2 linked regions of the Halalkalicoccus sp. CG83 genome follow. Each later gene encodes a partner of the first gene's protein in a complex. Links are inferred from orthologs where the notes say so. Each region holds a gene or a part of one and is shown in the gene's direction. Other genes may lie near its edges.

Region 1 (4,237 bases):
GAGCCGGGTCGCGGTGGGACGCCGGGCCGATCCGCCAGCGCTGACGCGAGGCTCGACTCGAGGAAGGAGACGAGCTTGTCGGCGGGCCCGAGCGTGAGCGTGATGTCGTCGGCGTAGATGTCCTTCATGTGGTTCGCGATCTGGTAGCAGTGCGCGAGCTTCCGGCGCTCGACCGTCCGCCCGGTGAGCGCGAGAAAGAGCGCCTCGTCGGTCGACTGGGTGTGCGATGGGTGGGCCTGCTCGTTTCTGTGCATGTGAGCGAACTCGTGGAGCGCGAGTTCGCGGGCCATCGCGCTGGTGGCGGCCTGTCGGGAGATGTTGAGAACGTGGTACTCGCCGGGATGCGAGGTCCAGGTGCGCTCGTCGGGGTCCTCCCGGATGCGGACCTGGACCGGGAGTGAGAGGTCGTACTCGGTCTCGAAGACGTCACGAGCGCTCAGAAACGGGGAGGGCGGGGCGGCACCGGTCACGTGCACGTCCATGGTTACCGGTAACACGGGGTCCGAGACGTATTACTATTGTGTTAGGAGACGGCGATAGGGTCACCCTGAGGCGTCGAAACGGCCGGTCGGGCAAGGGGGCTCGATTCCCGTCTCGACGGCGCGTGCGGTTCGGCGACACGTCGCCGTCGAGGTCGCACCGTCGATCGTTCCGGTCCGGGCTCGCGAAAAACACTACGCTTTTCACGCCTCTTCCGATAGGAGACGGTAATGGGTAGACGCAAGAAGATCGTTCAGGAGTGTGAACGGCTGATGGACAACCCGGAGCACATCCGGAACATCGCCATCGCCGCACACGTCGATCACGGCAAGACGACGCTGACGGACAACCTGCTCGCCGGCGCGGGCATGATCTCCGACGAGACCGCCGGCCAGCAGCTCGCGATGGACACCGAGGAGGACGAACAGGAACGGGGCATCACGATCGACGCCGCGAACGTCTCGATGACCCACGAGTACGAGGACACCAACCACCTCATCAACCTCATCGACACGCCGGGCCACGTCGACTTCGGGGGCGACGTCACCCGTGCGATGCGCGCGGTCGACGGCGCGCTCGTGGTCGTCGACGCCGTCGAGGGCGCGATGCCCCAGACCGAGACCGTCGTCCGGCAGGCGCTGCGCGAGGGCGTCAAGCCCACGCTGTTCATCAACAAGGTCGACCGGCTCATCAGCGAGCTCCAGGAGGGCCCCCAGGAGATGCAACAGCGCCTCGTGTCGGTCATCGATGACGTCAACGAGCTCATCCGCGGAATGACCGAGGACATGGACGACATCGACGACTGGACCGTCTCCGTCGAGGACGGGACGGTCGCGTTCGGCTCGGCGCTCTACAAGTGGGGCGTCTCGATGCCGTCGATGCAGCGAACCGGCATCGACTTCGGCGACATCATCGAGCTCGAGCGAAACGGGAACCGCCAGGAGCTCCACGAGCGCACGCCGCTCTCGAACGTCGTGCTCGACATGGTCTGTGAGCACTTCCCCAACCCCGTCGACGCCCAGCCTCGACGTATCCCGCGCATCTGGCGCGGCGACGACGAGTCGGACATCGCGGAGACGATGCGGCTGGTCGACGACGAGGGCGAGGTCGTCCTGATGGTCACCGACATCGGTATCGACCCTCACGCCGGCGAGATCGCCGCCGGTCGCGTGTTCTCCGGTACCATCGAGAAGGGCCAGGAGCTCTACGTCTCGGGCACCGCGGGGAAGAACCGCGTCCAGTCGGTCGGCATCTACATGGGCGGCGAGCGCGAGGAGGTCGAACACGTCCCCGCCGGCAACATCGCCGCGGTCACCGGGCTTCGGGACGCGATCGCAGGTTCGACCGTCTCCAGCGTCGAGATGACGCCGTTCGAGTCGATCGAGCACATCTCCGAGCCCGTCATCACGAAGAGCGTCGAGGCGAAGAGCATGGACGACCTGCCGAAGCTCATCGAGACGCTGCGCCAGGTCTCGAAGGAGGATCCCACGATCCAGATCACCATCAACGAGGACACCGGCGAGCACCTGATCTCGGGTCAGGGCGAGCTCCACCTCGAGGTCATCACCCAGCGCATCGAGCGCAACCAGGGCATCCCGGTCAACACCGGTGAGCCGATCGTCGTCTACCGCGAGGCGGTCCGCGGGGCGACCGAGACCGTCGAGGGGATCTCGCCGAACCGCCACAACCGGTTCTACCTCACCGTCGAGCCGCTCTCGGAGGAGATCGTCGACCAGATCAAGCTCGGCGACGTCTCGATGGACATGCCCGAACAGGAGCGCCGCGAGGCGCTCCAGGAGGCGGGCATGGACAAGGACACCTCCCAGAACGTCGAGCACATCTTCGGCACCAACGTCTTCATCGACGACACGAAGGGGATCCAGCACCTCAACGAGACGATGGAGCTCGTCATCGAGGGGCTCGAGGATGCCCTCGACGAGGGGCCGCTCGCGGCCGAGCCCGTCCAGGGGACGCTGATCCGGCTGAACGACGCGCGCCTGCACGAGGACACCATCCATCGTGGCCCCGCACAGGTCATCCCCGCAGTCCGTCGGGCGGTCCACCGCGCGCTGATCCACGCTCGCGTCTCGCTGATGGAGCCGATCCAGAACGTCCGCATCGACGTGCCCAGCGAGCACATGGGTGCTGCGAGCGGCGAGATCCAGGGTCGACGCGGCCGCGTCGACGACATGTACCAGGAGGGTGACCTCATGGTGATCGAGGGGATCGCCCCCGTCGGGGAGATGATCGGCTTCTCGAGCGACATCCGCTCGGCGACGGAGGGTCGTGCGTCCTGGAACACCGAGAACGCCGGCTTCCGCATCATGTCCGACAACCTCCAGCGCGAGAAGATCATGGAGATCCGCGAGCGAAAGGGGATGAAGCTCGAACTCCCTGAGGCCGTCGACTACTTCTAAACGGACCTTTTTACGCCTCGGGGTCGCGAAGCGACCCCCTCGCCACAAAAAGCTCCACCAAAAAAGGCCGAGAGCGCAACAGGCGCTCTCGGTCCGCCAGCGGTGGACCGCGAACGGTACGATCCGAACGATCGGATTGGGATGCAGAGATAATGCAGTCGGACGACCCTACACGCCGAGCCGCTTCGCGATCGCCTCCAGGGACTCGATGCCGTGGACCTCGCCGACCCGGTCGGGGAGCGTCCGAACGTCGAGGCCGGCGAAGCGCTCGTCGATCTCAGCGAGGCGCTGTTCGTGGAGGTCCTGGCGGGTACGACACCGCTCGCAGTCCTCGTCGATCTCCTCAAGCACCCGGTTGACGACGGCGGTTCGTACCGGCAGACCCGCCTCGTCCAGCCGTTCGACCAGTCGCTCGGACTCGCTGATCGCCATCGTCTCGGGAAGCAACACGACGCGGAACTCGGTCCGATCGGGGTCCTTCAGCAGGTCGCGGGCGCGCTCCATTCGCGCCTTCAGGTCGGCGAACCCGTCTCCCTCCTCGCTTCGCCGTCCGCCGCCGAAGTAGTAGGCCGGCCCCATCGTCATCCGCTTCGCGGAGTCCGCGAGCCGCTGGACCTGCCCTCGGACCGAGAGCGTCTTCTTGAGGGTGGCGCTCATCACGTCGGGCAGGTCGAGCAGTCGCAGGGTGTGGCCCGTCGGCGCGGTGTCGAGGACGACGTACTCCCAGCGCTCGGAGTCGGCGAACTCGACGAAGACGTCGAGCGCCGCCACCTCGTCGCCGCCCGCTGGCACTCCGGCGCCGAACACCTCCTCGACGTCCTCGTCGTCGAGCTGGAGGCCGGCCGACCGCAGGTCGGCTGCGAGTCCCGAGGCCAGTTCGCGGTACTGCTCGGCGCGCTCGTCGGGGTCGATCTCGGCCGCCCACAGCCGGGGGCGGACCTCCCGGGGCTCGCCGCCGAGGTCGGTCTCGAACGAGTCCGAGAGCGAGTGGGCCGGGTCCGTCGAGAGCACGAGCGTCTCGTGGCCCGATTCCGCGAGCGAGAGGCCCGTCGCGGCCGCACAGGTGGTCTTGCCGACGCCGCCCTTCCCGCCGTAGAGAACGAACTGGGTCACCTCGATCGATAGGGGGGCGGAACGTAAACCTCCCCGGCCGGCAGTCGTCGGTACGGTTCGCCACGTTCAAGCCCGCGCCGTTCGAGCGGGAGGGTATGACACGATCCGTCTGGCTCAAGGCCGACGACGCCGTCGGCGACTGGGAGGCGCGCAAACGCCGAATCACCGCCGGCCTCGAGGCGGGGGTGGACTGGGTGCTCGTCGACGAGGGCGACGTCCAACGGGTT
Region 2 (4,052 bases), on another replicon or contig:
GTCTTCGCCGAAGGCGAGACGGCGATCAGGGCCGAGGAGGTCGCCGACGAGGTGCTCTCGGGTGACGACCTCGAGGAGCTAGGCGACGACGACGACGAGGCGAAGGACCTCGCCGGGGAGACCGACTTCTTCATCGCCGAGGCCTCGATGATGCCCGACATCGGGCGGTATCTGGGGACCGTACTCGGTCCCCGCGGGAAGATGCCGACCCCGCTCCAGCCCGACGAGGACGTCGTCGAGACCGTCAACCGCATGAAGAACACCGTTCAGGTCCGGAGCCGTGATCGGCGTACCTTCCACACGCTCGTCGGCACCCAGGAGATGTCCGCCGAGGAGATCGCGGACAACATCGACGTGATCCTCCGCCGGCTCCACGCGGACCTCGAGAAGGGGCCGCTCAACATCGACACGGTGTACGTCAAGACCACGATGGGACCCGCAGTGGAGGTGGCGTGAGATGTCCGCAACGACCGAAGGCGAACGCAAGACCGAGAACCTGCCCGAATGGAAGCGCGAGGAGGTCGCGGAGCTCGTCGACGTGCTCGAGTCGTACTCGAGCGTCGGCATCGTCAACATCGCCGGCATTCCGAGCCGGCAGCTCCAGAACATGCGCCGTGATCTCCACGGCAGCGCGGAGCTTCGCGTCAGCCGCAACACGCTGCTCGTTCGTGCCCTCGAGGACGTCAACGACGGGGCCGAGCAGCTGACCGAACACGTCGCGGGACAGGTCGGGATCATCGGAACCGACGACAACCCGTTCGGGCTCTACAAGCAGCTCGAGGAGTCGAAGACGCCCGCACCGATCGGTGCCGGCGAGGTCGCTCCCAACGACATCGTGATCCCCGAGGGCGACACCGGCGTCGACCCGGGACCGTTCGTCGGGGAGCTCCAGACGGTCGGCGCCGCGGCGCGGATCCAGGACGGCTCGATCAAGGTCACCGAGGACAGCAAGGTCCTCGAGGCGGGCGAGGAGGTCTCCCAGGACCTCGCGAACGTCCTCTCGGAACTGGGCATCGAGCCCAAGGAGGTCGGTCTCGATCTGCGCTCGGTCTACAGCGAGGGCATCCTCTTCGATCCCGAGGACCTCGCGATCGACGTCGACGAGTACCGCGCGGACTTCGAGGCCGCGGCGGCCGGCGCGCGGAACCTCTCGATCAACGCCGTCTACCCGACGGCCCAGACCGCGCCCGCGCTGCTCTCGAAGGCCACGGGCGAGGCCAAGAGCCTCGGCCTGTTCGCCGCGATCGAGGACGAGGCGCTCATGCCCGACCTCGTGAGCAAGGCCGACGCACAGATGCGCGCGCTCGCGGCCCAGATCGACGACGAGGAGGCGCTCCCCGAGGAGCTCCGCGGCGTCGAAGCGCCCGAGCCCGACGAAGAGGAGACCGAGGCCGACGCGGAGGAGGAACAGCCTGACGAAGAGGAGACCGAGGCCGACGCCGAAGACGACGAGGACGATGACGACGGCGACGACGGCGGCGAAGGGCTCGGAGCGATGTTCGGATAACGACACAACGAGACAACAACAATGGAATACGTTTACGCAGCACTCATCCTGAACGAGACCGGCGCAGAGATCAACGAAGAGAACCTGACGGACGTGCTCGAGTCGGCCGGCGCCGACGTCGAGGAGTCCCGAGTGAAGGCGCTCGTCGCCGCCCTCGAGGACGTCGACATCAACGAGGCCGTCGAGCAGGCCGCCGCGGTCCCCGCGGCGGGCGGTTCGGCCGGCGGCGCCGCCGCGGGCGGCGAGGCCGAGGAGGCCGACGAAGGCGGCGAGGAGGAGGCCGAAGAGGCCGAAGCAGAAGAGGAAGACGAGGACGAGGACGAGGGCGACGGCGGCGAGGGCCTCGGCCAGCTGTTCGGTTAGACGCCCCCGACACGCGGTTCTTCGCTTCATTTTCTGGAACGTAGTAGCTAACCGCAGCGAGGCGAGCATCCCATCGGGTAGCGAGATCGTTACTGATTCAGAGCTAGTAGCAGGCGTGAGCCGTCTTCACGGTTCAGGGGTTGCCTGCGACTGCCCCGACGATCGGTTTGCCCCTCCGTCGTCGGATGACTCCGTACGCTCCGCCGAACGCGGCGAAAGCGATCCCCCCAACGGTGAGTAAAACGCTAACGAAACCCCAATCGATAGCGTATGGAGTTACGGACACGGCAACCGAGTAATTGGTCACCAGATTCGCGTACTGACCCGTATAGACGTGAATGTAATAGGTGCCGTTCTCCGGCGTGGGGACGGTCACCGTTCCCTCAGTTCCCTGTGCCTGAATCCAGTGTTTCACCTGGTTCCTGTGGGGATCGTAGACTGCGAGTTGAACGTCCGCTCCCGTACCGACCCTCGTTTCGACGATCAGCGATTGTTGATCGGTGACTTCAATCGCGTAGAAGTCCTGGTCGTAGTCGGACATCTGTCCGCTTACGGTGTCACCCGAATAGATGACACCGGCGGATTCGAATCCGTCGTTCGGAACGTTCCATTCGTCCTCTACCCAGCCAGTCGCGCTTCCTGGTCCTACCATCGCTGTCAGAACCAAACAGAGTATCATCGCGAAGCTCGTTACCTTTCCTACTACTATCTTCATCTCGTCTACGTCCCCAATTTAACATAATAGATCGCTCAGATATTAGACGTTGCTGTCTCTTATTGGATCAGAGTAGGATACGAATAGAAGGGCTGACTGTTCGATCAGCCGACGACTCACAGACGATCGCGGTCCCAGCGAGGGCGATGGATCCCGCTGCCGTGAGCGTCACGTTCGATCCCTCGTTGACGTTTACGGTCGGTTTCCGGGGCGCTCTCGTAGATGTGATCAGCGGGCTGACGCCGGGACTGCGCGAACGACTTCGTGCTGCTGCTGGCGACCGCCGCTTTTGGCGGGGCCGCGATGCTTTCTGTCGATAAGTGCACTCGTTTCGATGATCGGTTCGTATGAGCGGAGTGGATCTCTCGAAGCCGCTACCTCTTGACTGCTAGCCAGCCGTTCGGCTAAACGATGTCAACACGCGTTTTCCCGTTTATTCTCCCGTCAGTAGCGCAAGCTAGGTTTCGGTCGATTCGACGTCAACAGTAATCACGTGGGAACCCGTTGGACCGATCGAGGCGACTACCATGCAAGGGAGATTCAATCGACGACGATTCGTCGCGATGGCGGGCGCAGCGACCATCACTGGGCTCGCGGGATGTGGCGACCAGGGCGAAGGCGAAGGAGAAGAAGAAGACGGCGAAGGAGGGGGAGGAGGAGAAGGCGGCGACGAAGAAGAGGAGGAAGAGGAGGAAGAGGACGAAGGCGGCTACTGAGATCACACTCGATCGTTTCGTCGATCCCGGCCGAGAACGGTCTCCGAACCGCTCTCGCGTCCGGACCGGACTCTGACGGTGCAGTCTACGTGGGTCGCTCCCATCGGTGCCGTACTCCCGGCGCTCGTGACTACCGTCAGCTACGAACCGAATACCGTCCAGGCGAGGACGTCCCGGACGAACGGTCTCAGGTACGAAACGAGCGTCGAGACACGCCGCATCAGGTGTAACGGTTCATATACGATCGGGGATCCAGAGAGGCCGATGGACCCCGCCGCCGTGAGCGTCACGTTCGATCCACCGTTCGCGCTCACCGCGCTCGCGTTCGTCCTCGGGGGCGCTCTCTTAGGTACGATCAGCGGGCTGACGCCGGGACTGCACGCGAACAACTTCGCGCTGCTGCTCGCCGCGGCCGCGCCGACCATACCGGGACCGCCGCTTCTGGTGGGGGCCGCGATGCTCTCGGCGGGCGTCGTCCACACCTTTCTCGACGTGGTGCCCGCGCTCGCGCTCGGGGTTCCCGATGCGGATATGGCGATGATGGCGCTGCCCGGCCACCGGCTCGTGATCGAGGGTCGGGGTCACGAGGCGCTTCGGCTCTCCGCGCTCGGAAGCGCGCTCGCGGTCGTGTTCGCGGTTCCGCTCGCGGTTCCGATCACCTACCTGATGGTGTGGCTCTGGCCGACGCTCGCGGCGAACATGGCGCTGGTTCTCCTCGGTGTGGTGACGATCATGCTGCTGACCGAGCGCT

Evidence for each region.
Region 2: the proteins of V0Z78_RS14550 (region 1) and rpl12p are in contact, whole or in part, in a crystal structure (PDB 5H7L), measured with the Pyrococcus horikoshii proteins. The link is inferred for Halalkalicoccus sp. CG83 from one-to-one orthologs. Residues at the interface, in WP_048053510.1 of Pyrococcus horikoshii: Pro161, Met164, Met165, Phe168, Ser169, Ile172, Val195, Glu196, Phe202, Leu211, Ser212, Val213, Met216, Lys222, Phe223, Asn224; in WP_010886059.1 of Pyrococcus horikoshii: Leu100, Ala101, Gly102, Leu103, Ser104, Ala105, Leu106, Phe107, Gly108.

The regions. Positions count from the first base shown.
Region 1 is NZ_JAZDDH010000002.1:198,036-202,272, forward strand. What follows is about bases 329-3,303. They hold V0Z78_RS14550 (elongation factor EF-2), read left to right. Parts: upstream 329-710; coding sequence 711-2,897; downstream 2,898-3,303. Other genes in these bases: V0Z78_RS14545 (DUF5781 family protein), read right to left, coding at 329-482; V0Z78_RS14555 (ArsA family ATPase), read right to left, coding at 3,066-3,303. Also shown: more of V0Z78_RS14545, read right to left, coding at 1-328; more of V0Z78_RS14555, read right to left, coding at 3,304-4,010; V0Z78_RS14560 (3-dehydroquinate synthase II), read left to right, coding at 4,106-4,237. UniProt on the Methanocaldococcus jannaschii protein: Catalyzes the GTP-dependent ribosomal translocation step during translation elongation.
Region 2 is NZ_JAZDDH010000001.1:1,485,326-1,489,377, reverse strand. What follows is about bases 410-3,199. They hold rpl12p (50S ribosomal protein P1), read left to right. Parts: upstream 410-1,528; coding sequence 1,529-1,870; downstream 1,871-3,199. Other genes in these bases: V0Z78_RS07735 (hypothetical protein), read left to right, coding at 3,113-3,199; V0Z78_RS07740 (PPC domain-containing protein), read right to left, coding at 2,004-2,585; V0Z78_RS07750 (50S ribosomal protein L10), read left to right, coding at 458-1,507; V0Z78_RS07755 (50S ribosomal protein L1), read left to right, coding at 410-456. In the rest of the region: more of V0Z78_RS07755, read left to right, coding at 1-409; more of V0Z78_RS07735, read left to right, coding at 3,200-3,301; V0Z78_RS07730 (tripartite tricarboxylate transporter permease), read left to right, coding at 3,566-4,052. UniProt on the Methanocaldococcus jannaschii protein: Forms part of the ribosomal stalk, playing a central role in the interaction of the ribosome with GTP-bound translation factors.